DNA from 3 places in the Paenibacillus sp. FSL R5-0908 genome. Region 2 is predicted to be linked to each of the others. Evidence: riboswitches for the same ligand, from Rfam matches in the RefSeq annotation. Region 2 holds a riboswitch; each other region holds the start of a gene.
The links. A riboswitch is a leader RNA that binds a small molecule or an ion and turns the genes downstream of it on or off. The one in region 2 is predicted to bind cyclic di-GMP.

Region 1: another riboswitch for cyclic di-GMP. It lies ahead of MKZ09_RS01900 (anti-repressor SinI family protein); the one in region 2 lies ahead of MKZ09_RS11395 (hypothetical protein).
Region 3: another riboswitch for cyclic di-GMP. It lies ahead of MKZ09_RS03025 (choice-of-anchor A family protein); the one in region 2 lies ahead of MKZ09_RS11395 (hypothetical protein).

What each region holds. Positions count from the first base shown of each region.
Region 1 is NZ_JBBOUV010000001.1:421,239-431,613, reverse strand. Features, by position in the region: gene MKZ09_RS01920 (hypothetical protein) at 1-747, shown strand, start outside; gene sipW (signal peptidase I SipW) at 749-1,339, shown strand; gene MKZ09_RS01910 (TasA family protein) at 1,428-2,036, shown strand; gene MKZ09_RS01905 (helix-turn-helix domain-containing protein) at 2,206-2,535, shown strand; gene MKZ09_RS01900 (anti-repressor SinI family protein) at 2,643-2,798, opposite strand; cyclic di-GMP riboswitch class I at 2,826-2,910, opposite strand; gene MKZ09_RS01895 (2-oxoglutarate dehydrogenase E1 component) at 3,381-6,248, shown strand; gene odhB (2-oxoglutarate dehydrogenase complex dihydrolipoyllysine-residue succinyltransferase) at 6,301-7,587, shown strand; gene MKZ09_RS01885 (hypothetical protein) at 8,079-8,288, opposite strand; gene MKZ09_RS01880 (hypothetical protein) at 8,439-10,187, opposite strand; gene MKZ09_RS01875 (hypothetical protein) at 10,216-10,375, opposite strand, start outside.
Region 2 is NZ_JBBOUV010000001.1:2,611,132-2,621,506, forward strand. Features, by position in the region: gene MKZ09_RS11380 (Cof-type HAD-IIB family hydrolase) at 1-507, shown strand, start outside; gene MKZ09_RS11385 (DUF4179 domain-containing protein) at 633-2,246, opposite strand; gene MKZ09_RS11390 (RNA polymerase sigma factor) at 2,230-2,748, opposite strand; cyclic di-GMP riboswitch class I at 2,953-3,044, shown strand; gene MKZ09_RS11395 (hypothetical protein) at 3,294-3,698, shown strand; partial or broken gene MKZ09_RS11400 (flavodoxin domain-containing protein) at 3,688-4,203, shown strand; gene MKZ09_RS11405 (NAD(P)/FAD-dependent oxidoreductase) at 4,220-5,434, shown strand; gene rd (rubredoxin) at 5,463-5,645, shown strand; gene MKZ09_RS11415 (Crp/Fnr family transcriptional regulator) at 5,693-6,403, shown strand; gene MKZ09_RS11420 (extracellular solute-binding protein) at 6,571-7,980, shown strand; gene MKZ09_RS11425 (SGNH/GDSL hydrolase family protein) at 8,203-9,267, shown strand; gene MKZ09_RS11430 (extracellular solute-binding protein) at 9,284-10,375, shown strand, end outside.
Region 3 is NZ_JBBOUV010000001.1:647,180-657,554, reverse strand. Features, by position in the region: gene MKZ09_RS03050 (ATP-binding cassette domain-containing protein) at 1-753, opposite strand, end outside; gene MKZ09_RS03045 (ATP-binding cassette domain-containing protein) at 744-1,598, opposite strand; gene MKZ09_RS03040 (Gx transporter family protein) at 1,628-2,185, opposite strand; gene MKZ09_RS03035 (NusG domain II-containing protein) at 2,169-2,558, opposite strand; gene MKZ09_RS03030 (alpha/beta hydrolase) at 3,378-4,313, opposite strand; gene MKZ09_RS03025 (choice-of-anchor A family protein) at 4,461-6,839, opposite strand; cyclic di-GMP riboswitch class I at 6,948-7,038, opposite strand; gene MKZ09_RS03020 (hypothetical protein) at 7,535-7,927, shown strand; gene MKZ09_RS03015 (ASCH domain-containing protein) at 8,127-8,540, opposite strand; gene MKZ09_RS03010 (hypothetical protein) at 8,630-9,082, opposite strand; gene MKZ09_RS03005 (MarR family winged helix-turn-helix transcriptional regulator) at 9,294-9,707, shown strand; gene MKZ09_RS03000 (SDR family oxidoreductase) at 9,721-10,375, shown strand, end outside.

The sequences.
Region 1 (10,375 bases), 2.2 Mb from region 2:
TCCAATTGTCTAGAAATCAAGGATGAGCAATTTTTCAGAGATTTACAAAGCAGCCTGAATCAAAGCGGTGTGATCTCGGAATCCTTGAATGCTTCCTTAAATGGAGTTATTAGTTACCTAACCTCCATACACGATGTCGGTCTTCCATTCGCTTCGGTAGTTACCAGTGATGTTTATGGACAACTTGAATTACGCGAAGGAGAGTTTCCACAGCCACTGCCATTCCTGATTACCTTCACTCAACCAGACGGCGTGATCTCTAGCGACCTCACCTCCACTTATGAAGCTCTAAATACCGAATTGACTAACCTTAAAGAATCGGCAACCTCAGGTATCACTACCCTTCAAGATAAACTCCAAATGATCAGTCAGACTCGCGAGCAAAAACTAGAAGAGCTTGAAAAAGCTCGGCTAGAGGAGCAAGCAAAGAAAGAAGAAGAAGCGAAGAAAGAAGAAGAACGTTTGGCTGAGGAGAAAAAGCAACAAGAAGCCGAGGATAAAGCGAAAGCTGAGGCAACCCCTCCAACGTCAGGTGAAGCTGCTCCGGAAGCCCCAAATAAAGAACAACCGGAAGCCCCACCCACTGACCCGGTTAACCCGGAAATTGGCGAAGAGCTCACAATTCCAAAAGATGTCCCTCAGCAAGAGGTTCCACAAGAGACGGCAAAGGCGGAAGACAGTACGACTTCCCCGCCGGTAGCAACCCAAGCTCCTTCGGACCCTCAACCTGAGAAAGGTGGAGAATAAGATGCGGATTAAAAAATTTATCAATAATACCCTATCGAGCTTAATGCTTATGATCTTTATTCTGCTGGTGGCAGCCGTAGTGTTATCCAAGGCCTCCGGCGGTGAACCTGCTTTCTTCGGATATGAGATCAAAACCGTACTCTCAGGATCGATGGAACCTGGAATTCAGACTGGCTCAATTGTCGCATTAAAACCCGGAGGGGATATGAATCGTTTCAAACCAGGCGATGTCATCACCTTTAGGAATGAAGATAATCTGCTCATTACTCACCGGATTGTAGAAGCGACCGTCAATAACGCTACGGGTGAAGCTGTTTATCGCACTAAAGGCGATAACAACGACGCACCCGACATGAACCCTACCAGTTCTGCGAATGTTGTAGCTCAGTATACCGGGGTTACTGTACCCTATGTCGGTTACGCTATGAATTTCGCGGTTTCCAAAGCTGGAAGTGTAGTCCTCATGATCGTGCCTGGCTTGATGCTTCTGCTCTATGCTCTGTATACCTCTTGGAAGGCTGTAGCTGCATTAGAAAAGAAAAACGCTGCCCTACTGCCAGCCTCACCGTCCCCAACAGAAACACAGCCCTAAGTTGATTGTCCACTTCCGCTTACGAACCGGAAGATACAATATATAAATTTTATAAAAATTCAACACAAATTTGAGGAGGAATTTTATTATGGGTATCAAGAAAACATTGGGTCTTGGCGTAGCATCTGCAGCACTGGGTTTATCATTAATCGGCGGAGGAACCTTCGCATACTTTAGCGACACTGCGCAAAGCACAGCTACATTCGCAGCGGGTACACTCGATCTGAACTCTGACCCTTCTGTCATCGTTAATATTCCTAACCTGAAACCAGGTGATACTGTAACTAAATCCTTCAAATTGAAAAACGATGGTTCGCTCGATATCGGATCTATCATTCTGAATACATCGACTCAAATCACGGATGCTAAAGGAGATAACTACCTTGATTTAGCCGAGTTCATTAAAGTTAAATTCCTTAGAAATAATGACAAAGGAGTACCTATCGTCTCTCCTGAAAATGTAGTTTATGAGACTACACTTGCTGCTTTAAAAAGTCAGCATCCGGATCTCGTAAAAAATACAGGTTGGGATCAACTCTTTACCGAAGCATCCGGTATTAAAGCCGGTACTAATGACAGCTTCTCCGTCCAATTCGAATTTGTTGAAAATAACCAAGATCAAAATATTTTCCAAGGCGATAGCTTGACACTGACTTGGGATTTCGTAGCTAAACAAGGCGCGAAAAAAGACTACTAAGATCAATAAAGTAATTTAATAAAATACTCGAAGAGCAGCAGATCCTGAATCCGGCCACGGATAAGCAGATTGCTGCTCTTCTCTTTACAATAAACTTTGTCCGATTTATTGATATTTGCTATACTAATAACAAAAATTACGGAGGGGCGTCAGCATAGTGCCACAGAATATGGGCCAACGTATCCAGCAGCTCCGCCTAGACAAGGGTTTCTCCCTATCTGAGCTTGCGGACAGAGCAGATGTGGCTAAGTCGTATCTTAGCAACGTGGAGAGAAACATCCAATCCAATCCATCCATCCAGTTTATCGAAAAGATCGCTGATGCGCTTCAGGTATCCATTCATGCCCTACTCTATGGAGAACCCAATGATGCAGAGGAATCACATTTAGATTCGGAATGGTTCCGATTGGTGCAGGAAGCTATGGACTCAGGCATTAGCAAACGCGAATTCAAAGAATTTCTGGACTATCAGAAATGGAAGCTCGATCAAAAGGATTAATACTTCCTACCAATCTGGTACGATCCTCTCTTCTACTAAATCATATCGAAAAAGGACACAGCGAAGAACCGCTGTGCCCTTTTTCGATATGTAACCCCTCTAATGTATTACTGCACGATCTGCACAGTTTTCTCATGAAAGAACTGGCGGATTTCATCTGCCTTAATGCCAGCCTTCTTAGCTGCTAATAATAAATGTACCCACTCTTGATCCAGATCAATAAACTGCTGTTCTCTGTTGCTACCCTGGTTGGACTTTTCCAAAAAATCTCCCCCTAAGATTTTACGTCCCCAGGCAATCCGGCTGTCATAGTATCTCTACCTTAGACCCGCGACTTTGTGCCCCTGCCTTTCGGCAAGTTTACCTTTTACTGGACCCTTTTCACGAAAGGATCTACTTAAAAAACTATAAAATTACTATCTGCAATAACATTATACAAAAAGAAAGCGGAAAAGTGTGTCGATTCCTGGTTACTTTTTATTTTAAAAACGAAAAATAAAAGATTTTTTTTCAAAGATCTTGTCCGATTATCACGATACTCGTCCGTTACATAAAATAAATTGTACTAGCAAAATAAATATTTACTGACCTAATAGTTAAAAATAAGGATAATAGAATCATTTTAATAGGCCTTTAGAATGGGTAATGAGAAGAAACACCCTTCTTTTCATTAGAACAAGCTAACCCATACCATTTTGCGAACGTATTGGACGAAAGAATGAATTGATTACAGTGGCTGAAAGTAGCACAATAAGATGAGAAATGAAACCGCAATCATCACAGCTCCAGTAAGCGTTGACACAAAATGTCACGTATGGAGTTCATCCGTTAAGGAGGATGTATTCATGGCAGCCAAAGAGCCCTATAACGAATCCATTTGGAGTAAGTATTACGGACCCAATTTAGGCTACATTCAAGAAAGATATGAACAGTTTGTGAAAGATCCCTCCACCGTAGAAAATAATTATCGCGAGCTTTTTACAAATTCGGGACCTCCTCCCCTAACTCCAGATAGCGAACCGGCTCCTCAGCCGCGCATCTCGGGAGACACCGAATGGCTTAGAAAAGCAGTAAGAGCTTCCAAGCTAATCGCCAATATTCGTATATATGGCCATATGGCCGCTGAAATTGATCCGCTGGTACGCGATCAGAATCCCATGGCAAAATATCTTGAGCTTGAAACCTATGGGCTGACCCGCGAAGACCTGATCGCACTGCCTGCAACGCTTATATGGGAAAATGCGCCGAATGATGTGCATACCGGATGGGATGCCGTGCAACGTATGCGTCAGGCATACACCAAGACCATCGCCTATGAGTTCGGGCATGTGCATGAAGAAAAAGAACTGCAATGGCTAAATAGACAGGCAGAATCCACCAGCTCACCAGCACCCCTAAATAATACAGAACGCAAAGAGCTCCTGAACCGCCTGATTCAGGTAGAGCAATTTGAAACCTTCCTCCACAAGACTTTTGTAGGTCAGAAGCGTTTCAGTCTTGAAGGCAATGATGCTCTTGTACCGATGTTAGATGAAATCGTACGTGCTGCTGCACATGACGGTGCGGAGCATATTTTGATGGGCATGGCGCATCGCGGCCGCCTCAACGTTCTTGCACATATTTTGGGCAAACCTTATGATATCATATTTTCAGAGTTTCATCATTCTCCGAACAAGGAGCTTTTCCCTTCCGAAGGCTCTACAGGCATTAACTATGGCTGGACAGGTGATGTGAAATACCATCTCGGTGCAGACCGTGCTGTCCGTGAAGGAGAAACCGTACGCACAAGAATAACACTAGCGAATAACCCAAGTCACTTGGAATTCGTCAATCCTGTCGTGGAAGGTTTCACTCGTGCCGCACAAGAAGATCGGAGCACTGCAGGACTGCCGAAGATTGATACCAGTAAAGCTATGGCGGTGCTGATGCATGGCGATGCTGCTTTTCCAGGTGAAGGAATTGTTGCAGAAACGCTTAATATCGGCAAACTTCAAGGTTATCAAAATGGTGGGACGATCCATATCATTGTTAATAACCGAATTGGTTTTACGACTGAAAGTGAAGATTCCCGTTCTACGCATTATGCGAGTGACATCGCCAAAGGGTATGAAATCCCGATAGTCCATGTCAACGCTGATGACCCAGAGGCCTGCGTAGCAGCCGTACGTTTAGCTAGCGCATACCGCCATCAATTCAAAAAAGATTTCGTAATTGATCTCATCGGCTACCGCCGTCATGGTCACAACGAAATGGATGATCCTGAAACCACACAACCTGTTGTCTACGGTAAGGTTCGCAATCATCCGACCGTCTACAAGGTTTATGCAGAGAGACTGAAAAACGAAAAGGTTCTTACCGCCGAAGACGTACAAAAGATGAATGCTGAAGCAGAAAGTGTATTGCAGCGTGCGTACGATAATATGAAGGAAGGCAATCATAAGAAAAAAGAACCCAAAGCCTTCATTCCTCTACAAACGGACCGCGCAGCGGCAAACACTACAGCGGTATCCATCTCCAGCCTGCAGGAGATCAACCGTGAACTGTTGACGGTTCCTGCTGGATTCCAGGTTTATCCGAAGCTGGAGCGCATTTTACAACGTCGTAAAGATGCACTGAATGAAGGTGAAAAGGTCGACTGGGCACTGGCTGAAACGTTAGCCTTCGCTACCATTCTGAAAAATGGAACGCCCATCCGACTGAGCGGTCAAGATGCCCAACGCGGAACCTTCGCACATCGCCATCTGGTGCTGCACGACAGTAAAACAGGAGATTTGTTCTCCCCACTACATCAGCTAAGCGATTCCCGTGCCTCCTTTGGCGTATACAACAGTCCATTGTCAGAGGCATCAGTATTAGGCTTTGAATATGGTTATAATGTGTTTGCACCGGAAACCTTCGTAATCTGGGAAGCACAGTATGGTGATTTCGCCAACGCGGGTCAGGTTATTTTTGACCAGTTCATTGCCGCTGGACGCGCCAAATGGACACAGCGCAGCAATCTCGTCATCATGCTGCCGCATGGCTACGAAGGACAGGGACCTGAGCACTCCAGCGGTAGGCTGGAACGGTTCTTGCAGCTATCCGCTGAAGAGAACTGGACGGTCGCTAACCTGACTACCGCTTCGCAATATTTCCATCTGCTGCGGCGCCAAGCAGCGTTATGCGGGCAGGAAGATGCTAGACCGCTAGTCATTATGACGCCGAAAAGTCTCATTCGGAATACGCGCAGCACTTCTGCCGGAACCGAGCTGGCTTCAGGACAATTCAAGCCTGTATTAGCTGAATCTTTGCTTGGCCAGAAACCAAGTGAAGTTAAACGGCTCGTAGTCTGCAGCGGTAAAGTGGCTATCGACATCCAAACAGAACTGGAAGCAGCACAGGATAAGGATTGGTCGTGGCTGCATGTTCTTCGCCTAGAGCAGCTTTATCCGTTCCCGGAACAAGAGTTAAGCGAACATTTAAACTCCTTCAGCTCCCTTCAGGAAATTGTCTGGGTGCAAGAAGAGCCGAAAAATATGGGCGGCTGGAGCTATAGTGAGCCTCGGTTACGCGCCATCGCACCAAAGAATGCCGGCGTAAGATATATCGGCCGTCCGGAACGTTCCAGCCCGGCCAGTGGTTATGCAGATGTGCATAGCTTCGAACAACGTAGAATTGTAACAGAAGCCCTAAAATCAAATTCGAACGTACAAGCGGCTGTACCGTCCTCTTAAGAGGACGGTATCACAATAGCGTAAACCATTATGTTTGGGGAGGAAACGGCCTGTGTCAGAAATCTTAGTACCCGATCTGGGAGAATCCATATCCGAAGGAACCATCTACAAATGGCTGGTTAAAGAAGGCGACACGGTAGGTCAAGGCGATGTGCTCGCTGAGCTGGAAACGGATAAAGTCAATCTGGAAATTAGTGCAGAGGTGGAGGGTGTCATCTCCACCATCCTGCGTCAAGCGGGCGAGAACGTAGCCGTTGGCGAAGCCATCGGCATCATTGGAGCCGCAAGCGGCAGTACGCCGCGGACCGCTGAAAGCGAAGCCGAAGCGCCTAAAGCGGCACCGGCAGGCGGCAACGCAGTAGCAGCAGCCGCGCCTGTAGCTGCGCCCGAAGTGCCTGCAGCAGGTGGCGACAGCCACGCTGCCTTGGCATCGCCGGGCGCACGCAAGCTGGCACGGGAGCGCGGCATCGACCTCGGAGAGGTTAGCGCCCGTGATCCTATCGGCCGGATTGGCCAAGCCGATGTGTCCGGTCATGGTGCAGCAGCGCCGCAGGCCGCTGCACCGGTAGCTCCGGCGCCGCAAGGCAAGCCGGAGCCAGCGAAGCCGGCAGCGGGCAAAGCCACGCCGGACGAGGGCAAAAACGTGGAGCGCAAGCGCATGTCGCGCAGACGGCTCACGATTGCCAGCCGCTTGGTCGAAGCGCAGCAGACCGCGGCCATGCTTACCACCTTCAACGAGGTGGACATGACAGCGATCCTCGACATCCGCAAGCGCCGCAAGGATGCTTTTAAAGAGAAACATGAAGTTGGACTAGGCTTCATGTCCTTCTTCACCAAAGCTGTGATCGGTGCGCTTAAAACCTATCCACTGCTGAACGCCGAAATCGACGGTGAAGATCTGGTCGTTAAGAAATTCTACGACATCGGTATTGCTGTTGCAGCGAAAGAAGGACTTGTAGTTCCCGTAGTCCGTGATGCGGATCGGCTCAGCTTCCCGGAAATCGAGCGCCAGATTGGCGAGCTCGCTTCCAAAGCACGTGCCAATACGCTCAGCCTCTCCGAGCTGCAAGGCGGAACATTCACCATCACCAACGGTGGCGTATTCGGCTCCTTGTTATCCACACCGATTCTGAATACACCACAGGTGGGTATTCTAGGGATGCATAAGATTCAATTGCGTCCAATCGCGCTGGACGAAGAAAGAACCGTAAACCGTCCAATGATGTACATCGCCCTTTCCTATGATCACCGGATCGTTGACGGCTCTGAAGCGGTAAGCTTCCTGGTCAAAGTGAAGGAATTGCTGGAAGATCCAGAAGCACTACTGCTAGAAGGCTAACGCTGGTCAACTTTTCGACTTAAGAATATAAAGAAGGTATCCCTAGAGCTCTCGCTTTGGGGATACCTTCTTTTATATCTGGATCCAATTGCTGCCTTCCCTGCATACGATTTAACTGTATTTTATACACTTATTTATTTCTGATTCGCTCATATCCTCTTCTCTAATTGCATTCTCTACAACTAAAATCCGTAAAAACGTCTATTTCCACTAATCTAACCAGTAATAGCTGCATCAAATACAACTAAAGGGCCTATATACAGCTATTGGTGAACTTTAATTGCACATAATACAACTAACTTAGCGCATGCACCTACACACTACGAGCTACTAACTACTAACTACCAACTACCAACTTCTAACTTCTAACTTCTAACTTCTAACTTCTAACTTCTAACTTCTAACTTCTAACTTCTAACTTCTAACTTCTAACTTCTAACTTCTAACTTCTAACTTCTAACTTCTAACTTCTAACTTCTAACTTCAAAACTCTACTTCAATAGCTCCTCAGCCAGCTGTAAAAATTGCTCCTTGTTCAAAATCTTATCTCCATAGCTGGTGAGTGTATAATACGCATCCTGTCTCTCGTTATACCAATTCAGATAATCATAGCTGACTTCTTCCCTTACTACCTTGTTATAGATAACTTCTGTGCCTGCGACTGTGAGCTTATTAGCTTGATTCTCAGGCGTTTGTTCCACAAAAACCTTGCCGCCATAACAAAACCTCCCATTAGACCTGATAACTCAACTCCAGGTTTGCTTCTAATGGAAGGTTTTTTAATAAGGCTTCATTATTATAAAACTGAGGTGTAAGTTCAACGTCTACTAGATTATAAATTGTTGCAAAGGTCACTCTCTTATCATGGAAGGAGATAGAGTGATCGTAATCATCTTATCGAACGGGGTCATAAAATTGACCAACACCGCCTTGCAGTTATCCTGCAGCTTCGCCTCACGCACCGTAGCCGCCAGATGGCCTAGCTCGCCCCCTGTCAGTTCAATCCAGTCCTCTTCACAACTATAGCGGAGGTTACCGCCGTTCCAGAGATAATGGTCCTCTCCGACAGCCTGCAATTCGCCCGAAGTGAAACATCCTTCCCGTCCAAAAACGAAAGACAACTGTGTCATAACCTCTCTAGGTTCCTCAGCATGCAACCGGAGGGTCCACCCTCTGTCCGTACGCTGAACCTCCGTCTCCACACGGAATGTCTGTTCATGCGTAAGTGCGCGGCTCTGGTGCGGGAGCAGATACCAAGGGCTTACCGGCTCCGCAGATGTTTGCGGAAGCAGTTCGTCTTGGACAGGACCGTAATACCCCTTCTTTTGTTCTCCTGACAGGTGGTATCCTTCAGGCAATTTGATCATTTTCTGCATCGGTACATATCCCGGATAAAAGTAAGAAGCCAGCTGCACTGCAAGCAGCCTGACGGCACCGTGACGGAGTGCAAAAAAAGACGGTGTCTCCGTGATTAAGGTCACGCTAGTGTTTCCGTCCCTATAGCGCGCAACCGGTGCTCCGAAATCAGTATGCAGCCGGCTGTGGTAAATTCGCCCTTGATGGCCGGACTTCTCCATATCCTGCAGATAGCCGTGTCGCGGAAAATCGCCGTTCAGTATTTTCTCATATTTCACAGGTAGGGCTGCCGAATCCTCAAAAGGTTGCTGAAACTCCGGCTCCAGCAGCATACGTACGAGTACGTTGACAGAGCAGACCCCCGGATTTTCCAGTGCACTGCCTGCCCATTCGGCCATCCCCGCAAACAATGGCTCCTTATCGAAACGGGCCAGAATAGCGTACGGTAAATAATATGGAGACAGGTCGTGAAAGCTCCCCAGATCCTGGCGCCCAGAGTAATCAGTCACAACTTCCCCCTTAGGATGCACCAAATAGACCATCATGTGTAAATTCAGACGAACTGGCTCCAGCAACTGCGGCCGATCCAGCAGACGAGCGGCATGAATCAGCATGATGTCGCTGACCGCACTATAAATACCGTTGCTGCGCTCGGTCCATTCTCCATCAGGTGTAATATCCATCCCTTCCGCCAACCACTGATCTGCCCGCTGGACAGCCTCCTCCAGTCCGAACAGTTCATACAAAAATCCCAGTGCTGCACACAATACCCAACGATGATTCGGCGTGTGACAACCCCCTGTAAGCATGACGGGAATAGTTCGCTTAAGAAACAGGAGCATATTATCAAGCACCTGTTGCAGCGGCGCCCAATCCTGCGATGCCAACAGATGGTGTAGCTGAGCGTAGCCGACGATGACAAAGGCTGTATCCGGGGGAGAATGATAGTTCGTCCAGCCCGGAGAGATCGAGCCATCCTCATGTTGTGCACGCAGCACGAATTCCGTCGCCAGCAGCAGGCGGGCCAGCAGCAGCTCATCACGGTAGAATGCGGAATCCGGGTTAACCAGAGCCGCTCCCCAATAACACATATCGGTTGGTGTGCCGGTCGTATGATTCACCCAGGCAACGCCAGTACCCGGATCTATTGTCCCTCCGTAATAGCGGCTCGTCGGATCAAGCACCTGCCGGGATAATCCTTCCACTGACGCTCTATCATTACTGGCTACCAGTTGCTTGTACATTATACTTCCCTCCATGTTAATAAACTGCTCAATGTCTGGGTGGTAACAGGAGCTGAAGCCGCGCCAGCTCTTGTCGGATACGTTCAGGAATTTCCGTGAACAGTTGATTCCAAGAAACGAACAATTCCTCCCGGTCCGCATATTCCCAGCACGAATAGGACAGGGAAGGCGTGAACCGGCAGGTTTGC
Region 2 (10,375 bases):
AAGCATGATATTCATTATGATGTGAATACGGCTTTTGATATGTATGTAGATAATGTAGAAAACCTGACCAAAGAAGCCAATTATATGTATGAACACTTCCGTATCGTACCGGCTACACTGCCTGCATGGGAAGATTTCCGTGAACCGGTTGTTAAGTTTACTGTATTTACACAATCAGAAATCCTTGACGAAGCTGAACGTGAATGGCGTACTTGGACCCATGAGTACAATATTTTGCGCAGTGGTGAATTTTTCGTTGATTTGATGCATCCGGAAGCCTCCAAGGGCAACGCCTTGAAGAATCTGGCTGTGAAGCTGGGAATTCCGCAAGAGGAAGTTCTTTCGATCGGTAATTATTTTAATGATATTTCTATGCTTACATACGCGGGTATGGGTGTTGCGATGGATAATTCTCCGGTTGAGGTCAAAGCGGCAGCGAATGCTGTAACGGGGTCTAACAACGAGCATGGTGTGCGAGATGCGCTGGTTAAATATTGTTTATCTTAATTATGGAAAGCATAAAGCGGACTTGAGTCCGTTCTATGCTTTTTTTGTTGTGAAGGAAATAAAAGAGATACATAAACAGAATTGATTCTATTAAAAATAATCCGCCCTTAGATTAACTTCCTGTATTAAAGTTTAATTTCCTCGTTCCGGCTAGGATCGCTATATTTATAGATACCAGGGTTCAGTTCGATTTTTTCGTCGAAAGGGATATCTTTGTAGTTATCAATATTAGTTCCTGTAGATATCATGCCCTTAGGTGTAATTTCTGGCACAACTTCTTTGCCATTAATCCATAACGTAGTTTGGTTAACGCTTTTGAAGCCAGAAGATTTGGATGTTGATTCGACAATCAAATTTTCCCCCTCAGTATAGTAAGTGAATTCAATTTTTAACCCATCGACATCAAGTGAAGTGAACTGCTTTTCTTCTTTAGGTTTGTTTATAGTGATCCAATTCTTAGTAGTATCACGTTTCTCAATGACAGCATCCTTTAATATAAGTTTCATTGGAACATCGGACCAGTCGTTATACCATTCCGGAGATTCGAATTGAAATAAATGCTGGTAGCTTTCGGAATGATCTCCCTTCAAATTCCAACCCCCAGTGATTGTTTGATCACCTATAACCAACTGAGCGGTATTATAGTGGACAATTCCTTTTTTAAGAGAATCATTTTCATCTATTAGAATTTGGATATCCAAAGGGGTAACGACTAGCTGATCTAAGGTTATACCGGTCTTTTCTTGAAATTCAGGATTGTTATACAGTTTCTTAGTGTAAATCGCCTCACTTGCTTTTTGTCCATCTGCTTTAAAATCGAACTTCCACGTACCTGAAAATCGTTTCGCTTCTTCAATGTAACTAAAATGAAGACTAGCTTCCTTCCAATCTGATTCAGTTATATTGAAAACCTGTTCAATAAATAAATCCGATCCTTCGTTAGGCATGATGGTTGGAATTGCTTCATTCTCTTGACCACCAGTACTAACTACCAAATGGGGGTTACCCCGTCCTAAGTCAGATGGTGATGCAGCGACTTTGTAACGGATAATGGTTTGATTGGAAACATGTCGAACGGATTCGATTTGAATGCTTGGATATTGCTTAACTCCAGTATCGATAGTTTCCCCTGCTTTATGATTAGATTGTAAGGGAATATTCCGATCACGGTAAAAAATGAGATTCCGAGCTTCAAACCTGTAGTCCTTTTTATCATCCTTTAATGTATCAGGTGTCTCATATACTCCAATGAGTTTCTGGCTTTCAGGATCGTATTCTAAATAACCGTATACCTTTGCCTTGGCACCGGATTCACTAGTCATGAGGTTTTCCTCTGTAGCAAATCCAGTATATTGGGATAGATCAGAGTTAGTATCAAGTGATAACAGCATTTTCATTTTTTCTCCATCAGTTACAACACCGTTCAAATTCATTGTTACTCCTGAACTGGAAGTTTGAAGATTATACTGTTGACCGATGCCGTTATTTAATGCATTGCTCACACTTCGACCACCAATTTTATCCCAATTAATCGTCATACTAGCGAATACAGGAATGGCTACAAGTAAGAGGCAAGAGAAGACAATACTGATAGGAACAACCTTTTTATTAGACCTAGGAGTATTCTGGGAGGCATACAGATTTCTTTGACGTTTATATGCTTCTTGTTCTATGGCAGTCCACATCAAATCATAATCCGGTCGGGGAATATGTTTATCTTTTTCAAGATAGAGACTCATTACTATTCAGCTCCTTTAGTTGGGTTCCACCCATTCTATTTAGTATTTTAAGTCCCTTGTTCAGTCTGGATTTTACAGTTCCTTCGGGTATGCTCATAACTTTAGAGATCTCGGGTACAGTCAATTCGTTGATAAAACGAAGGACTACTACCATTCTGATTTTGTCGGGAAGCTGACTGTATAACCCTTGTAATTCTTTTTTAGTTTCTTGTCGATCCAAACGTTTTTCTACAGGGTTTGATTCCTCAGACCTGGATAGTAAATAATTACGTACTTCTTTCATCCACCCCGTCTTACGCCTTTTGATCACACTGTTGCACTCATTTGAAGCTATTCGTAAAATCCAAGATTTCAAGTTTCTTACCTTCGACTTATCCGCTAAGATAACTTTTACAAATACCTCTTGGGAAATATCCTCCGCATCTGCCTGATTTTTCATTAAGTAGTAACAAAAATAATATACTTGTTCTTTATAGAGCTCGAAAATTTCCCGGTCACTCATTTTGCTGCACCCCCTGTCTTTGCTGTTCTCATTAATAAGACTTATAAGCGTATGTAATCGTTCATTTTTCATTTTGATTGTAGTATTTCTTCTGAGTATCATAGCGAATTCGAATGGAAGATAAGTCGTTTACAGGTAATTATAACCATGATAAAATTAGCGGTGGGACATGCGTCCGTAATCTAATTAAAACTAATTGAATGTCCGCGTTAAAGGTAAAATCATCGAAAGATGATGACACAAAGCCATGGGTCTAAAGCCTTTCGACAGAAGGAAATGATCGCCAGGCCGCCATAGGGATGTCTTATGAAGCATAAAGGATTGCTCTAAGAATATGTAGTCTATTTTGAGCTCTTTTATTATTTCGACCTATACGGCGTTACATTATCACAAGGGGCCGAAAGGGGAAGTACATGAACAGTTTTTTCAAAACAATAGGTACTAGTTTGGCAGTAGGTGCTTTATTGCTGTCCGGAACGATCGGATGGATGTCTAATCCTGGAGTCGTGTCTGCAGCTACAACATCAGCAGTAACTGCGGATCAAATGATCAGCAAAGTAACAGCAGCCTCCAAAGCAATAAAGAATTTCCATCTGGATGTGACCAAAAAACAGGATATTCAAAGCGGCGGGGTGCGTGTCAGCAACACCAACACTCTGAAGCTGGATATCAGCCGTCTGCCGAATTTTGCCGCAGCAGGCACTGTCGCTAGCAGTCTTTTAGAAACATCTTACAGCTTGTATGCTAACGATAAGGAGTTTTACTATCTTGTAGATGGAAGTGAGCTTATCGATGAATCTGAAGACGATTCTTCAGGTTACGACGATGACGGGGAGCCGATCGATCCTGATGCACAGTATTGGCTTGGACTGGAGAAAACGGAATGGGAGGCCTTTTACTCTAAAGGCCAATACGATCCTGTTTCCATGCTTGATTCGGTTGAGCCGTGAAACGACGCAAGGAAAAAAGGCAACCATCGTATATACCACCATCAAAAACAGTACCAAGAAGATGGCCAAAATCATACAGGATTGCTTGCAGGAAAATAATATAGAGACAGAGGTCTGGGATGCAGATAAAAGTAGTGCCACTGATATTCTGAACAGCATAACGTCAGCGGACGCGGTCTTTATTGGCAGCTCCACTAAATACGCGGACATGATTGGGAACCTGGAGAACATTCTGAAAGAATTGCACAATATGAATCTGGAAGGTAAACTTGCTGCAGCCTTTGGCTCCTACGGCTGGAGTGGTGAAGCCATTGAAGTCATTCAGGATTATCTGAATGGAACAAACATGACGGTGCAAAGCACATCTGAGGTTATTAAAACCACGGGGATGACACATGTAGAGTTCCCTGTACGAATCAGATTTTCCCCGAAAGAGCCTGAGAAAGTTCAAAAAATTAAAAATGCGGCTGAATTTGTTTCGGATTTGCTGCTGAGTTCATTTTAGGGAGGAGGAACATAGGATGACAAAACATTACGTTATTGTTGGCGGAGGAGTAGCCGCCGTCCATGCCGCCAAAGCCATCCGTGATCAAGACGCAGAATCGGAAATTTCGATCCTAGGGGAGGAAAGTCAACTGCCCTATAACCGGATTAAGCTGACCAAAGGGCTGTTTACCGACCTGCACAGTGAGAAGGTGCTGATTAAAAAGGAAAAATGGTACCGCGATAACCGTATCTCCGTAAAAACCTCGACCCGAATCCGTTCTGTCCACCCGGACCGGCAAATAGTTGTGACAGAAGATGGGCAGAGTGTTTCTTATCATAAGCTTTTATTGTGTATGGGAGCGAAGAATCGTGCACTCTCCCTTGAGGGCTTCGCCCTGAACAATGTTCATACCCTCCGGGATATGAACGACGCGGACAGATTGAAAGAAAACCTGCAGGATGGCAGCCATGTAGCCGTAATCGGTGGGGGAGTGCAGGGAATCGAAACCGCTTGGGCGCTGCATGAAGCTGGATATCAGGTAACGGTGATCGAAGCTTTTCACCGGTTGATGGGCAGACAGCTTGATGAGAAATCCTCACAGCTCCTTAAAGAGAACCTTGAACAAGCAGGTGTGAAGGTTATTCTTCGAGCTGATGTAGCGTCTATAACAGGAACTGAGTATGTTACCGGAATTACGCTGCACGACCAATCTCATTTTTCCTGTGACCATGTAGTCTACTCTATTGGTATTGTACCGAATACGAAACTGGTAAGTGGCTCGAATATTCAAGTCCGGCAGGGCATTATCGTAAATGAACAAATGCAAACAAATGATCCGCATGTGTATGCAGCCGGAGATGTGGCTGAAATTAACGGGCATGTGGAAGGACTGTGGGGCGGAGCGATTGAGCAGGGCAGGATTGCCGGCAGTAATATGGTCGCCAATCTGACGGCGTATCGTAGAGCTGTTCCGGTTACCTTGTTTACCGCCTTTGGTATCTCTTTATTTTCGATAGGCAACGTGGATGAACAGTGTTGCGATACGGCGGTAAGCGGAGATGACAATGGGGCGTATACGCGTATCTATGTGAAAGATAACACAATGATCGGTGCGATATCCTGGCAAGGTGCAGCTGCTTCTCTGGGGTATAAAACCGCTGTTGAGTATGGCATCTCCCTTGAGGGGATCGATGTTAACGGGAGTAGCATCGAGGAGATTATGGCTGAAGTACAAACCAGGTTGAACTAAACTATTAACTTTTTAGGAGATGATAAAGATGAAAAAATACATTTGTCTACCCTGTGGTTATATCTATGATCCGGCATTAGGCGATCCCGATGAGGATGTTGTTGCAGGCACTGCATTTGAAGACTTGCCTGAAGATTGGGTCTGTCCGGTATGCGGTGAAGATACCAGTCATTTTGCGCCGGTTGAAGACAAAAAAACTTCTGTATCCTAAAGGAAAGTAGGAGTTGTACAAAAAAATGAACAACAGGGGGGACATTTATGAAGGAGTATTCTTGCCAATACGCTGCTGAACCTTGTACCCGCAAGGTGCCTATTTTTGCTGCGTTAAGCGATGACGATCTCTCCCGGATCAGCGCTATGATCAAGCATCGTAAGTTTACTAAAGGTCAACCTTTAATTCTGGAAGGGGCGCCGTCAGATACGCTGTACATTATTCAGCGAGGGCATGTTAAATTATCCAAAACAACTCCTGAGGGCAAGGAACAAATTTTGCACATCTTGACGAATGGAGACTTTTTCGGGGAACTGAGCATTTTTAACAGCGATGAGCTGAGTAACTTCAGTGCTTATGCTCTGAAAGACACTAACATTTGCATGCTGACCCGAACGGATATGGAGCAGCTGATGAGGGATAATCCGGATATTTCGCTCAGGCTACTGAAGAGTGTGACCAAAAGACTAGCCCATACGGAAAATCTGGCTCAAAGCCTGGCGACCAAAGATCCCGAAATACGAATTGCTTATATGATCATGGAACTCAGCGACAAATATGGTAAGCAGCGTGGCGCTCATATTCATATTGACCTTCCGTTGTCTCGTGAAGAGCTAGCCAGTTATGTTGGGGTCACCCGCGAAACTATTAGCAGAAAATTCTCAAGGTTTGAAGATTCAGGTCTTATTGAGCTAATCGGAAACAAGCAAATGCTCATTATAGATCCAGCCGGTTTGGAGAGTTATATGGGGTATTAAGAGGATTATGGTGTATTGACCGATCTGTATGACACCGTGGGTGCAGAACATAAGCTATATGGGGCCACACTCCGATACTTGTCGTTCCCAAAGGATTTCAGTATGATGAATACTATATAAACTTGTCCCTATGGGCTCGATTAATCGGAAGATGGCGAGGAAACCCAATGCAGAAAAGGAATAGCAGAAAATTTTTCCGTATCAGGCTAGAGGAAATGATTCAAACCTTGCGACATGAAATTCATTCGGGAAGTATAGCGATCGGCAGTTATCTTCCTTCAGAAAGTGACTTAGAGGTGCGCTTCGGACTTAGTAACGCTTCTGTGCGCAACGGGCTTAAGGTGCTGGTGGATGAAGGCTTAATTGAGAAAATTCCGCGTGTTGGCAATCGGGTAATTCCCCCTGTAGAGGAAGGCAGAACGACGATCAAGTTCGGATATGTGAACACCATCCCCAAGCTTGTAGAGATGCAAGAGCTACTGAATGAGTTCGGCAAACGCTATCCGCATATCGACGTTCAGCCGCTCGAGTTGTCTTCAGGAAACTACTCGACATCTTTGAAGGAATATTTGCAGTCGGAAATCATGGATGTCGTACTGATGAATAATAACAATTATCAGGATTTTTTGGAGCAAGGCTGTACGGAGCTGCTGGAGCCGATGGAGGAACAGCCGGACACGTATCGTTTTCTTTCCGACCCGTTCCGGTATGGTGACCGTAATCGCGTTCGCCCCTTCATTTATTCTCCAGTCGTGCTTTGTTATAATAAACAGCACTTTAAGGAAGCCGGCGTATCACCACCAGACAGTAGCTGGACCTGGGACGATTTATTCGCTAATGGTCGAAAGGTAGCTGAAGGTCATGACTGGTATGGTTTTTATTTTTATTTGCCTTCTCGTAACCGGTGGCCGTTGTTCCTGCTTCAGAGCGGTACGACGTTTGCGGCAGAACAGGATGATGAAGGCAAATTTCGGTTCAGTGGCTCAAAGCTACTCGACAGTTTAGGAACCATTCGAAAGCTGATAGGCATGAAGGATGTATTTCCAGCTGTATTGTCTGAGAGCGATGCGGATGCGGAAGCCTTGTTCTTGCAAGGCAAAGTGTCCATGATAATGACGACCTATTACTTCTTGAATCAATTGCGTCAATCCGATTTGGCATTCGATATTGCTCCATTGCCTCGGCTGCAAAATGCTGATACGCTGCTGATTATAAATGGACTGGCGGTTAACAGCAAATCACAGAACAAGGATGCATCCATGCTGCTCGTTGATTTTCTCACCTCACACGAGGCGCAACTGATCATTAGGCGTAAGACACTGAATATTGCAGCCAACCGTTTGGTGATGGATTGGGAAGGTGAGGAAGTGGGTTATCGTCCGGCCCGTTTTCAGCTTTACCGTGAGATCTTCCCTACCTATCGTCTGGTTACAGAGCTGGGTTTAAGCAACCTCCAGTTGAAAGAGATTCAACGTGATATCATGATGTTTGTTTCAGGTCTACTGGACAACGACGAGTTATGCCGCAGACTTGAGGAAATATTGAATGCGGTAAATCAGGAGACTCAGCACTCTTGAAGACTGAAAGTTTATGTGAAAATCCCGGCATAGGTTCAATTCTGAATCTGTGCTTTTTGTTATGTTAAAGTATTTGTTTGATGTACAAGAATTGACTCATATATGACTCATAATAACAATAAAAACATATTGACTATGCTTTTATTGTTATTATATGATGCAATAGAAGTCAGATATGAGTTAATACGATTTCGAATTTATTAAGGTGGTGTAGCTGCAAAGATGGAAAAGGAAGGCGTTTATTTTCACAATGTTTCGGAGCTGGTTCATAAACCCTATCAATCTGGATTGCATCTCCAACGTTTTCCGCAGCATGTGCGCAATGGCTTGTCAGAGAAAGGAAGAACCAAAGCTATACAATCGAACGGCTGCGAATTGCGGTTTGTCACCGAATCCAAGCATGTTAGGGTTACTGTCGGATCGAATGATAGTAACGGCCGCGTTGTGGTATGCAGAGGGGATTTTTTTCATTCTCAGCATTTTCTGCAGGCGGGTACGGTAACCACTCTGCACTTGGAGGAGCCGGAACGTTTTACAGAGGTATCAAGTAAGCGGCTGAATCAGTCTGGATTTTCCTCTAACGTATGGCGTTTGCATTTTGATCGTTTCGGAGCTGTTTTCTACGATGTGGATACTTTTGGTTGTGAAGTACGTGCGCCTAGACCGGATGAGCTACCTAAGCTTACGATGCTCGCCTATGGATCTTCCATCAGCCAGAGCGCGGGATCCACGCATCATTTCAATGGTTACTTACAGCAGACAGCGCGCAGACTTGGTGTGGATGTGCTAAATCTTGCGCTTAGCGGATCTTGTTATTGCGAGGACGTAGTTGCCGATCATCTGGCTGAGCGTGAGGATTGGGATTTTCTATTTCTTGAACTTGGTGTCAATATGCGTGCTGTAGTGTCTCCCGAGGAATTCAAGCGTAGAGTGTCTTACATGCTGGACCGGGTTATCAAAAGTCATCCTGACAAACCTGTCTTCGTTACTACGATTTATCCGAATCGTGCAACGTATTTTCTTGATGCAGGCCATCTTCTTCATGTCCAAGAGGGGATTTTTAACGAAGTGCTGCTTCGTTACTGTGAGAGCAATAAACATCCACAACTACATCTGCTGGATGGCGCATCAGTCATGCGCGATCTTACCTCGCTGACCTCCGATCTGATTCATCCTTCCGATTATGGACACACGCTAATGAGCGAGCATTTAGCAAAACTGTTGCGGCCCATGATCGAGCCCCTCCGAACTTCTAGTCATTCTACTGAAGTGTCCCCAATTTTATAATAGGGAGTTGATGGAAATGAAGCGTTGGATGCTTACCATGGTGGGAGTTTCATTATTAGCCGTCTCTATAAATGGATGTTCCTCTTCTAATAAGGGGGGAGAAGAGCAAGCAGGGGAGAGTTCAGAAAAAACCACTGCTTTCTCCATATCGTTCCGGAGCGGAAACATTTCGTATGCAGACAATCATCCGAATATCAATGATGACAAATGGGTCAAAAAGCTGGAGGAACTTACAAATACAGATCTTAACATCCGTTTGATGCAGCAGAAAAATTTTGATTCGCAAATGATTCAAATGTTCGCGATCAACGACATTCCGGATGTCGTGCAAGCAAGCTCTGGGCTGACGAACCCTCAGTTGGCAGGTTCTGTGGAGGCCGGAGTATTCATGCCCCTAAATGAATTGCTTGAGCAGTATGGGCAAGATCTTCTCAAGAGAGTCCCGAAGGAGGCATGGGAAAAGGAGACCGATGCGAAAGGTAATATCTACGCGATTCCGGAATGGCTGTCCAATCCGTCACGCCGGGCAACTTGGATACGTGCGGATCTTTTGGAACAAACAGGACTGCCAGAGCCTAAAACAGTAGATGACTTCCTGAATGTCATGCGTGCTTTTAAGAAGCTGGGTGTGGAGAATCCTTATATGGGCCGGGAGGACTTTGTATATTCGGATATGTTCTTCGGATCTTACGATACCTTTGCTAATTTCTTTATGAAACAAGGGGATCAAATTGTCCCGAAATTTATGAATATCGAGAATATGCAAAAGACGATCCAAACGTACAAGACAATGTTCGACGAAGGACTGATCAACAAGGAATTCGTCACAATTAATCCCACGAAATTTAAGAACGATATTCTTGCAGGCAAGGCGGGCATCTGGAACATGAATGCCAACCTGTTGATCCAATGGGATCAGCAGCTAAGAGAACAGGTGCCTACTGGTAAAATGAAGCTGATCGCCTCGCCCACAGGACCTGACGGTAAGGGGGGACTTCGTCTTGTCGGTACGGTGCCGCGAGCGTATTTAATTAACAAAGATGCGAAAGATCCTGCCGGGATCGTCAAGTTTTTCAACTGGATGGTTAGTGACGAAGCGGAAAAGTTT
Region 3 (10,375 bases), 2.0 Mb from region 2:
AAGGGACTGCGGAACCGTCAAACCACACTGTTCCAGAATCGAAGGATCATCTGCAAGTGCCTTTACACTGCCCTGAAACGCCGTGCTGCCCTCTTTAAGTACAACCCAGCTGTCCGCATAGGGCAATAACTCATCCATCCGATGCGTAACGATAATGATCGTTCTGCCCTGCTCACGACATAATCGATCCAGCAAGCTGATTAGCTCTGCACGGCTAATGGGATCAAGCGTTGCCGTGGGCTCATCCAGAACGATGACCTCAGGGTCCATAGCTAGCACGGAAGCGATAGCCGCCTTACGCATTTGTCCACCGCTCAATTGAAAAGGATTCCGCTCTAGCAACGCGAGATCCAGCCCCATATCTGACATGGCCTGACGTGCACGCGACTTTGCCTCTTCGAGACTCATACCGAAGTTAAGGGGACCGAAAATGAGATCCTTCTCGACCGTATCCTCGAACATCTGCTGCTCCGGAAATTGAAATACCAATCCGACTCGGCGGCGCAGTGGCATTAGCTTAGGTGACTTCTCACCAGCCTGAATGGTTACATCAAGCACTTTTACCATACCCTCGGTTGGTTTCAGTATCCCGTTAAACAATTGCAGCAGCGTCGATTTACCTGAGCCCGTCGCCCCCGCAATACCAACCATCGAGCCAATGGGGACACTGAGATTAATGTCCCGGAGCGCCGTCAGCTTCCAGAGGCTTCGGTCAGCGTAGGTGTAACTTACTTGCTGTAATTCTATGGCCATAACGTGTCTATAAGCTCCTTTTCACTGGTCGGAACATCCACATGAATGCCCTGGTTCTGCAGCTCGCGTGCAAGGCGCCAAGGATAAGGTTCACGCAGATGGCATTTTTCCAGAAGCTCCTTGTTCCGGAACAACTCCGCCGGTGTAACATCTGCAGCCAAACTACCTCCATGCAGCGCAAGCACCCGATCCGATGCCAAAATCTCATCTGCATCATGCGTAATCATGAGGATCGTGTACTTCCCTTCTGCCCGCATATCCTGCAGAATGCCGAGAAGGTCATTTCTGCTTCCTTCATCCAACATAGAAGAGGCCTCGTCAAAAATGACGATGCCTGGTTCCATAGCAAGAATGGAAGCGATAGCAACACGCTGCTTTTGGCCTCCTGACAGCTCACCCGGATGCTTGGACAACAGATGATTTATTCCTAGTCTCGTCGTATAGGAGTGCAAACGTTCAGCCATCTCTTCGTACGGCAAACAAAGCCCTTCCAGGCCGAATAGGATATCTTCCTCTACAGTGGCTCCAATAAACTGATTATCCGGATTTTGGAACACCATTCCGATACATTGCCGAATACTGCCGATCGTTTCCTCACTAAGCAGCATGCCACTAACCACAATCTCACCAGCCCCCTTAGGCAGCAGAGCATTGAGCAGCTTGACCAACGTAGACTTCCCGCAGCCATTAGGACCAACCAAGCTGACCCATTGTCCTTGAGAGATAGATAACGTTATATTTTGAAGAATCGGATGCTCCGGATTATAGCCAAACGATACCCCATCCAGAGAGATGACTGCTTGTCCTTCTCCCTCTAAGTCTTGACCTTCGTATGATTCATTCATGTTAGTCATCCTTCCGCTGATGTGACTAATCAGTCCAAAAATTCTTCAAACAGCGATATTTTTGACAATGACGCCACCAAATAACGGACTGCATAGCCCACGGCAATTCCTGTTACTACCCCAGTGATCAGCAGCATGGGAAGATAATAAAAAATACTAAGTGATGCAAATACCATAGAAGCTGCCAGCAGCTGACCGATATTATGCGCAATCCCACCGGCTATACTAATTCCGATCAAGCTTATACTCTTACCTTTGCCACTAATCAGCATCAGCACAAACATAACAACAAAGCTAAAAAGTGAACCAAATAAACTAAACAGCAAGCTTGAGAAGGTACCTAGCAGAAATGCAGTAAGCAGTGTTTTGAGGATGACAAGCAGCAAAGCATCCCGTCCACGTAAAAAATAAATACAAGTCAAAATCATAATGTTGGCCAGCCCGAGCTTAGCACCCGGCACCAGTCCCATCCCGGATAACGGAATCTGTGCCTCTATTAAACTTAACACTACTGCCACTGCGGCGAAAATCGCAATAATCACTGTTCTTTTTAAAGCTGTTGCAGATTCACTACTGGACATAGGCATCTATATCATCCTCCCCCGACGCACTGGTGATTTCGACTAATACTCTATGCGGTAGACAGACAATCGTCTGTTTGGGCAGGGTAATAAAACCAAAACCTAGGCAAACTTTATCAGCGCAATCGGCATCGTACATTTCAATCCCGTAATCATGCACCTTCAAAATGTTATAGCCGCGTTCCGTGCGGACCTCAATGGTTTGTTCTTCTTTTGTAAGCTTTACCGTTTTAAATAACTCACCGTCCACCGTTACATTGGCTATGAGATTTTTACCGGCCCCACCTTTGTCATCATTGTCCGAAAACCATCTCGGTACGAGAAAAGCGAGCGCAGCAATCAATACGATGGAAATCAGCCACACATCTGCGCGTTTCATAAAAATCTCCCTTATTTTTTAATTAAAATCCAGACTTATTAATTATAACGGTCTACCCTCAATCCTTCAATCAATGTTGGAGTTTATTGTCAGTTTTAGAGAGCTGTTCACAAAATAGGCACGCAAAATAACCCCAGCAGACACAACCCATTCGTCTCTGGTATTTTCAGTTGTAGTTTGTAGCGTTTGCAAAAATACCCAACTTACATTTTAGCCCATTTGCACCGAGATCGCCCATCTCCTCTGGTTTACTAGCTTTTCCGGAATAATTCACAATTAACCCAATTTAAGTTACTTTCAAAATCTAAGCGCTCCTTATCGAGGTTTGTTTCTCTCTAGAATCAAATAAACCTTATCTTGGAATTGATTATTATATTTGCCTTTTAAACAATAGTGTGTTATATTTATATGGTATTTGTTTTTCGATATATTGAATATCCCCACCAAGAAGATGTCAGGCCGACTATTATACACATCGGCATTTTGGACAAAGAGGCTTTATGTTTTCTTGCAGTACTCTTCCTTTTTATGAGATTAAATTCGAAATATAGCATTCCGATTCACACTGGCGCGGTCAATGGAGCCGCAAGGGCAAAAGAGAGGTAGGGCTTTTGTCGTATTGGAAGGATTATTCTCGCCACACGGCTGCTGGAAATAACAAGGAATCAAGACACCCGTTACTCACGAACGGCGGGGGATGAATATAACGAGAAAGCATGACGGTACGTTCCTTATTCAAGGACTACGTCATGTGTGGAAAAATATAGGCGCCCGATAACCGCTACCTAGCGGATATCGGGCGCTGTCTACGTTCAGGACTTATTTTACATATCGACTTACAAAAGCTGTTACTACATCTATATACCCCGCCTTATCCGTATCATAAGACAATCCATGCCCCGCTTGCGGTACTATGAGCCTCTCTTTTGGACTCTGACATGCCTCATACAATTCATTCATCATAGCAAAAGGTACAAAGTTATCCGCATCCCCATGAATAAAAAGAATCGGAACCTTCGCTTTCCGCACTTGTTTTAATGCAGAGGCTTCACCAAAACCATACCCCGCCTTCAAGCGGGTAATTAGACTTGCACTTTGTACGAAAGGGAAACTTGGTAAGCGATACATGCGTCGTAGTTGGTAAGATAATTGTGCTTTTACTGAGGTATAAGCGCAGTCCGCAACAATAGCTTTTACCTGCGGCGGAAGATCTTCCCCTGAGGTCATTAGCACTGTAGCGCCGCCCATAGAAACACCGTGAAGCACAATTTGAGCACTGGGTCCAGTCTTTTTAATCATGTATTCAATCCATTGCAAATAATCTTTTCGTTCCGGCCAACCAAAACCAATGTAATCCCCTGCGCTATCTCCATGCCCTCTTGCATCGGGAATTAGGATGTTAAAGCCTAAGTTCTCGTAGTAGATTTTGGCGTACGCCCCCATATCCTTTGCTTTACCTGAATAACCGTGGGCTAGAATGGCTGTGCGTCCCGCAGCACGATTAGATTGGAGTAAGTAACCTCTTAGTTTAAGTCCATCTGCAGATACGATCTCAATATTCTCAAAGCTCTGGCGAGAGACCCAATCCTTCCCCTCCCCCCAAGAAGCTCCGGCAACCGGAGGATCAGCCTTCAGATTAGGATTATTACTTAGAAATACCTTTGGCGCTCGTTTAATAGCAATACCATAGAAGAAAAATCCCACATAGATTAGAATCCCTATGATGATTACAGCGCTAATAATGAACCATATCAATTCGCCTTCGCCATCCCCTCTTCATTTCTTTTGCAACAAGAGTATACCATCTACTTAGAATGCACCAAACTATCGCAATCATGACATACAAATAGAGCCGCCATCGGGACACCCCCCGAAAGCGACTCTATGTTGCTCTACCGTTTATTATTTATTCTTTTTGGAGAACTTGGTTCTCATTAATAATCCGATAAGTGCAAAACCTAAACCTGCTACATAGTAAGGTGCAGGACTTGATTCACCCGTCTTTGGCAATTCCTTCACAGGTGGCTTACCTAATGGGATCGTATCGTCTACTACGATGATTTCATCAGGTGTTGGTGTTGGTGTCACTGCCGGTACCGGACCTAATGGGATCTCATCATCATCAACAAGTACTTCTGTGCTATTCGACGGTGTTGGTGTTGGTGTTGGTGTTGGTACTGGCGCTGGTGTCGGCGAAGCTACAGGCCCAAGCGGCACAGGATCTTCTGCAAGAACTATAGTGCCAATTACGGATGATGGCGTTGGTGTCGGGAACACCGAAGTCTCTGGTGTCGACGTTGGTGTTGCCTCAGGCGTTACCGTTGGTGTTGGTGTTGGTGTTACCTCTGGCGTTACCGTCGGTGTCGGTGTTGCTTCTGGTGTTACCGTCGGTGTTGGCGTTGCTTCAGGCGTTACCGTCGGTGTCGGTGTTGCCTCAGGCGGCGTCACTGTTGGTGTCGGCGTCACTGTCGGCGTTGGCGTTGGTGTCGGCGTCGGCGTTGGTGTCACTGTTGGCGTTGGCGTCGGCGTTGGTGTTACTGTCGGTGTCGGTGTCACTGTCGGCGTTGGTGTCACTGTCGGCGTTGGTGTCGGCGTCGGTGTTGGTGTTGGTGTCACTGTCGGCGTCGGTGTTGGCGTCGGCGTCGGTGTTGGCGTTGGTGTCGGCGTTGGTGTCACTGTCGGCGTTGGTGTTGGCGTTGGTGTCACTGTTGGCGTCGGCGTTGGTGTCGGCGTCGGCGTCACTGTCGGTGTTGGTGTCGGCGTCACTGTCGGCGTCGGTGTTGGCGTCGGCGTCGGTGTCGGCGTTGGTGTCACTGTCGGCGTTGGTGTCGGCGTCGGTGTCGGTGTCGACGTTGGTGTCACTGTCGGCGTCGGTGTTGGTGTCACTGTCGGCGTTGGTGTCACTGTCGGCGTTGGTGTCACTGTCGGCGTCGGCGTTGGTGTTGGCGTCACTGTCGGCGTCGGTGTTGGTGTTGGTGTCGGCGTTGGTGTTGGTGTCACTGTCGGCGTCGGTGTCGGTGTTGGTGTCACTGTCGGCGTCGGTGTTGGTGTCGGTGTTGGTGTCACTGTCGGCGTCGGCGTCGGTGTTGGCGTTGGTGTTGGTGTCACTGTCGGCGTTGGTGTTGGTGTCACTGTCGGCGTTGGTGTCGGCGTTGGTGTCACTGTCGGCGTTGGTGTCGGCGTTGGTGTCACTGTCGGCGTGGGACATGGTGTTGGCGTCGGTGTCACTGTCGGCGTTGGCGTTGGCGTCACTGTCGGCGTCGGCGTCGGTGTTGGCGTTGGTGTTGGTGTCACTGTCGGCGTTGGTGTTGGTGTCACTGTCGGCGTTGGTGTCACTGTCGGCGTCGGTGTCGGTGTTGGTGTCGGCGTTGGTGTCACTGTTGGCGTTGGTGTCGGCGTTGGTGTCGGCGTTGGTCCAGGTTCATCACCATCGTATGGATAGTGGTGAAATTCACCACCACCAGTACCTTTGAGTGAAGCCGCCACTAAAGTACCGTTAATCTGACCATTAATAAAATCAACATGAGCATAGGGGGCAAGTATGCTTCCCATTACACCTATGCCTGCCATATCAAGATACGCAGCTTGGCTAAAGTTAAGCAAAATTTTCTTGCTGTTCAACACGTTATTAGGTAGAAATCCGAAGTTTTTCATTTTTACGTTAGAACCATCAATATTAATAATTGCAGTAGATCCTGAAGGAACATTTATTGTAATTCCGTAGGTATTAGAGACGTTATCTCCTGGAACATTAAAAACATTGACCGCAGGATCTGTACCTGTCAGGGTAAGGCTGCCATATTGGTACACTGTTGTTCCATTCGCCGGCAATGCTGCAAGTTCTGCTGATTTGTCCTTCAAAGACTGACCTACGGCTGAAAAGTCAATCGTACTCCCCTGTCTTTTTGTACCACCCTTGAGGAGCGTTACATTCCCTGAAAAATCTCCCCCGTACACGATATTCCCATAAACAGTACCTCCGTTGAAAGTAAGATTCCCTCCAACAACAAGTGTGTCAGTCAGGGAAACCTCTGCAGCGTTCAACCTATCTCCAACACTATAGTTGGTTAAGTTAACGTTACCTCCAGCAGCAAACCTTCCTTCCGTATCCGAAACTGTTGTTATATCCCCTAGAATAAACACGTTGTAGACCGCTGCAATTCCCAATGTAGAAGAACTACTAGCTCCAGCAACTCCAGCTCCCAATGAGGAAAGCCCACTACCTACCGTCAAAATCCCAGCTAATACAAGCGAGAGTAACGGTTTTATTCTTCTTTTCAAATGGCACACCTCCTAAAACTATGATTTATATTAATCAGAATAATTACCAGAAACTCTAAAGGACCTAACAACAAAAAAGACCGCCAAAAAGAAGTGGAATTCCCTTCTCATGGCAGTCGGACGGTCATTGTGCCTTTAAGACACTTTAGACTCCTGGACTTTGCGTCCCGCCCTTTCAGACGGTTTGCTATTATCATGACTATATATATGTATTACACTGCAAGTCCAGAACTGGTAGCTGAAGCATTCTATCCAATAACAGTCTATGACTTTTAATACTTTTGAATTAATAACAGTTTAGCGCCCGACACCCACAATTGTCAATCAATTCCTTTCGATAATCCCCCCGCATTAGTACCACACAAAAAAAGCGCCTAAAGGCGCTTCGCATAAGGTTTTTCATTAAATTTTAAAGTAACTGTATATAGCCCAATATGGATATCCATAAGGGAACACTCAGAATTAAACCAAAAAACAATCCACGCTGGAGGCTGCCCTCTTTTTCCATCATAATTCTCCTTTATGTGCGTCCGATATATTAATTTTTATTATTACAATTTTTAATATAATTTATTCTTCGTTATTTAGTTGTGAATTTAATCACATTGGATAAGCTGTTTAGAAATACCATTGATTATTTTTGGAATATCGGGGTAGAATACGAATATACGTTCCTATTAGAGGTGATGAGATTCATGCATAGAGCAGAAAGCAGGGACAACATGCTGGTGAAATCTTATTTATTGCTTCCGATGATTTTATCAGCTTTCGAACGGGACTCCGCCATTTTATCTACACACTTACGAACACCCGCCCCTTATCTGGAGGTGCTTGGAACAGCTGCTGCAGTAGCTACAACAGATCTAAGGGATGTTCGTGCAGAAATGAGAAGACGGGGAATCAAGGTGTATGAGCAAAACAGACTTAATACGGGAATTGAAGCCAAGTATATATGTCGTGGCTATCACGAACGAATGCTGCTGTTGAATGACATTGTTGCGGCTCAGGCTGCCATCCATATGCGCAGATACCTAGGGCTGGATATTTCATCTTTTAAGAGTTACGAAGAACAGTACCAGATTAAGTAAAGCTGTATAGAAGCCGCTGCGCTCTCTCCCCCCAATCAATTAGTGAACAAAAAAATAGGCCTTACCATGGGAGTTGGCAAGACCTGAGAGAGATATACCACAAAACACTGGGGGGTGTTTGGTGTCTCTAATATATACCTCGAACCTGAAAAAAAGCTGATAGGCACATAAAAATTACATTAAAAATATTGTTCGCCGTTCAGAAGTGATTAGAGTGCTCCCACAAGCTTAGCCGACCTTTAGCTGGAATCGGATGGCTTAATGGATGAACCCCTTCAAGCTTCCAAGCAAACCGTCCTTCGCTATAGTCGCCAAAATCATATTCGTTCCCATTGATCCATTCCCTTAAATCCACCTCTGGAGTAACCACATAACATCCCGCGAGCTGACCTGTAGCAATAATAGCTCCTGTCGGCAAATTATTCGCTGTATAGCCATGTCTCGCCAATACTGATTTGTACGGTTCCTGTTCACAAATCTTTTTGTCGATCCGCATCCCGGCATGAATGCCTAACTCGCCGCGGTAGGCTGTTCTCCATGAACGAGTTTCAAACTCTTTTTCACCAAGAGCAATTAAGGTCGCCCAAGGCTGCCGTATTGTTATACACCGCATGATAATTATCCTCTCCTACGAATGACCCTGAAACGATCACCTTAGGCTTGCATATTCAGAGTATGGTCACAGTAATTCATAAGTATAATTTATGGTCTCAAAAAATTCATGCTAGTAATCAAAATATGGGTAATTCCAAAAATAGCACATGGAACGAGGAGGAGATAGTTTTTCATCCAAAGTCCAACGAAAAAGAAATACAAAGGCGGCATGCTTGCAATTCCTAGTATCAGTAACCACGGAGCAACCACCCCATTATAATAGAGCATCCAAGAAATATAATAGGCTGCCAAAAACAAAACTGCTAGTCCAATGTAAAGGTTGCTGTTACTTCCTTCGCCTTTGTTTATCAGAACAACCATAAGAATAACCGTCAACACTCCAAACAATCCTTCTATAATATTCAATGTTTTATGGGTGGAACTGTTTCCAGTAAGCACATTATTTGCAGGAGGCACTAACATCCAGATTATATTAGGAAGTAGCTGTAAAGTGTATAATAAAAGGCCTTTCAACGAAAACTGAAATCCATATTTTATCATAATATTCCCCTCCCAAAACTTAATGTATGCTATAAGAACATTCATTTTTATTATATACAAACAAAAGTTCTAAATATCAATATTATAGACATTCACCTGTAACTCCCCCCAATTTAAACAAATAAAATAATTAAAATTGATAAAGGAGAATATAGTTTGTATACTAATCAAATAGTTAGTGTACAAACTATGTAAAGAGGGGAATTAATTTATGGACAACCCAGGACAGTTATTAATAAGAGTAAGTCTTGAAATGAAAAAAAGCTTAACAAAAAAACTTTTACTTTATAATGTAACAGCTCCTCAATGGGCCGTATTAAAAGATATATCTATTCATTTAGAAGGAACAACTCCAGCTATGATTGCAGAGCGAACTTACTCGGATCGCCCTACAATAACGGGTATACTCGAGCGACTTAAAGCAAAAGGGCTTCTGGACATTAGAGATAATCCAAATGATAAACGATCAAATCTTGTATTCATTACAGATTCGGGAATGATAATTAAGAATCAAATAGAAGTTCTTAGTGACGAAATCATGGATAACGCACTTAAAAATATTTCTGAACAAGAAATGTCCACGTTTATGAACGTGCTTAAAACGATCTATTTAAATATTAGTTAGGGAAGTGAAACTTATGATTCTAATCACAGGGGCAACCGGTAATGTAGGACGTGAAGTGGTTAACGAACTAAGGAAAAGTGAAACACCTTTTAAAATTGCCTCCCATCGAAAGGACAGTGAGTATGTTTATTTAGATTTTGAAAATGCTGATTCTTTTCGTCCAGCGTTAACAGGAGTGAAAAAATTATTTTTACTGCGCCCTCCTCATATAGCTGACTCAAAAAAATATTTCCAACCTCTCATAGATATCGCAAAGGAAGTCGGAGTTGAACACATTGTGTTTCTATCCCTATTGGGCGTAGAGAAAAACCCAATTGTTCCACACCATAAAATAGAAAAAATCATTAAAAAATCAGGAATTCCATATACTTTTTTACGCCCAAGTTTCTTCATGCAAAACTTAATTGCTCAACATGGGGAAGAGCTACGTAAAGAAAAGGAGATCTATGTACCCGCAGGAAAAGGCAAGACTAGCTTTATCGATGTTCGTGATATCGGTACTGTAACAGCTAGAGTCCTAACTGAGAATGGTCATGAAAATAAAGGTTACTCGTTAACGGGGACTGAAGCGCTAGATTACTATGAAGTAGCTGAAATTTTATCTGAAGAGCTAGGAGAAACAATCAAATATGTTAATCCATCCGTTCTTCAGTTTAGAGATAAAATGT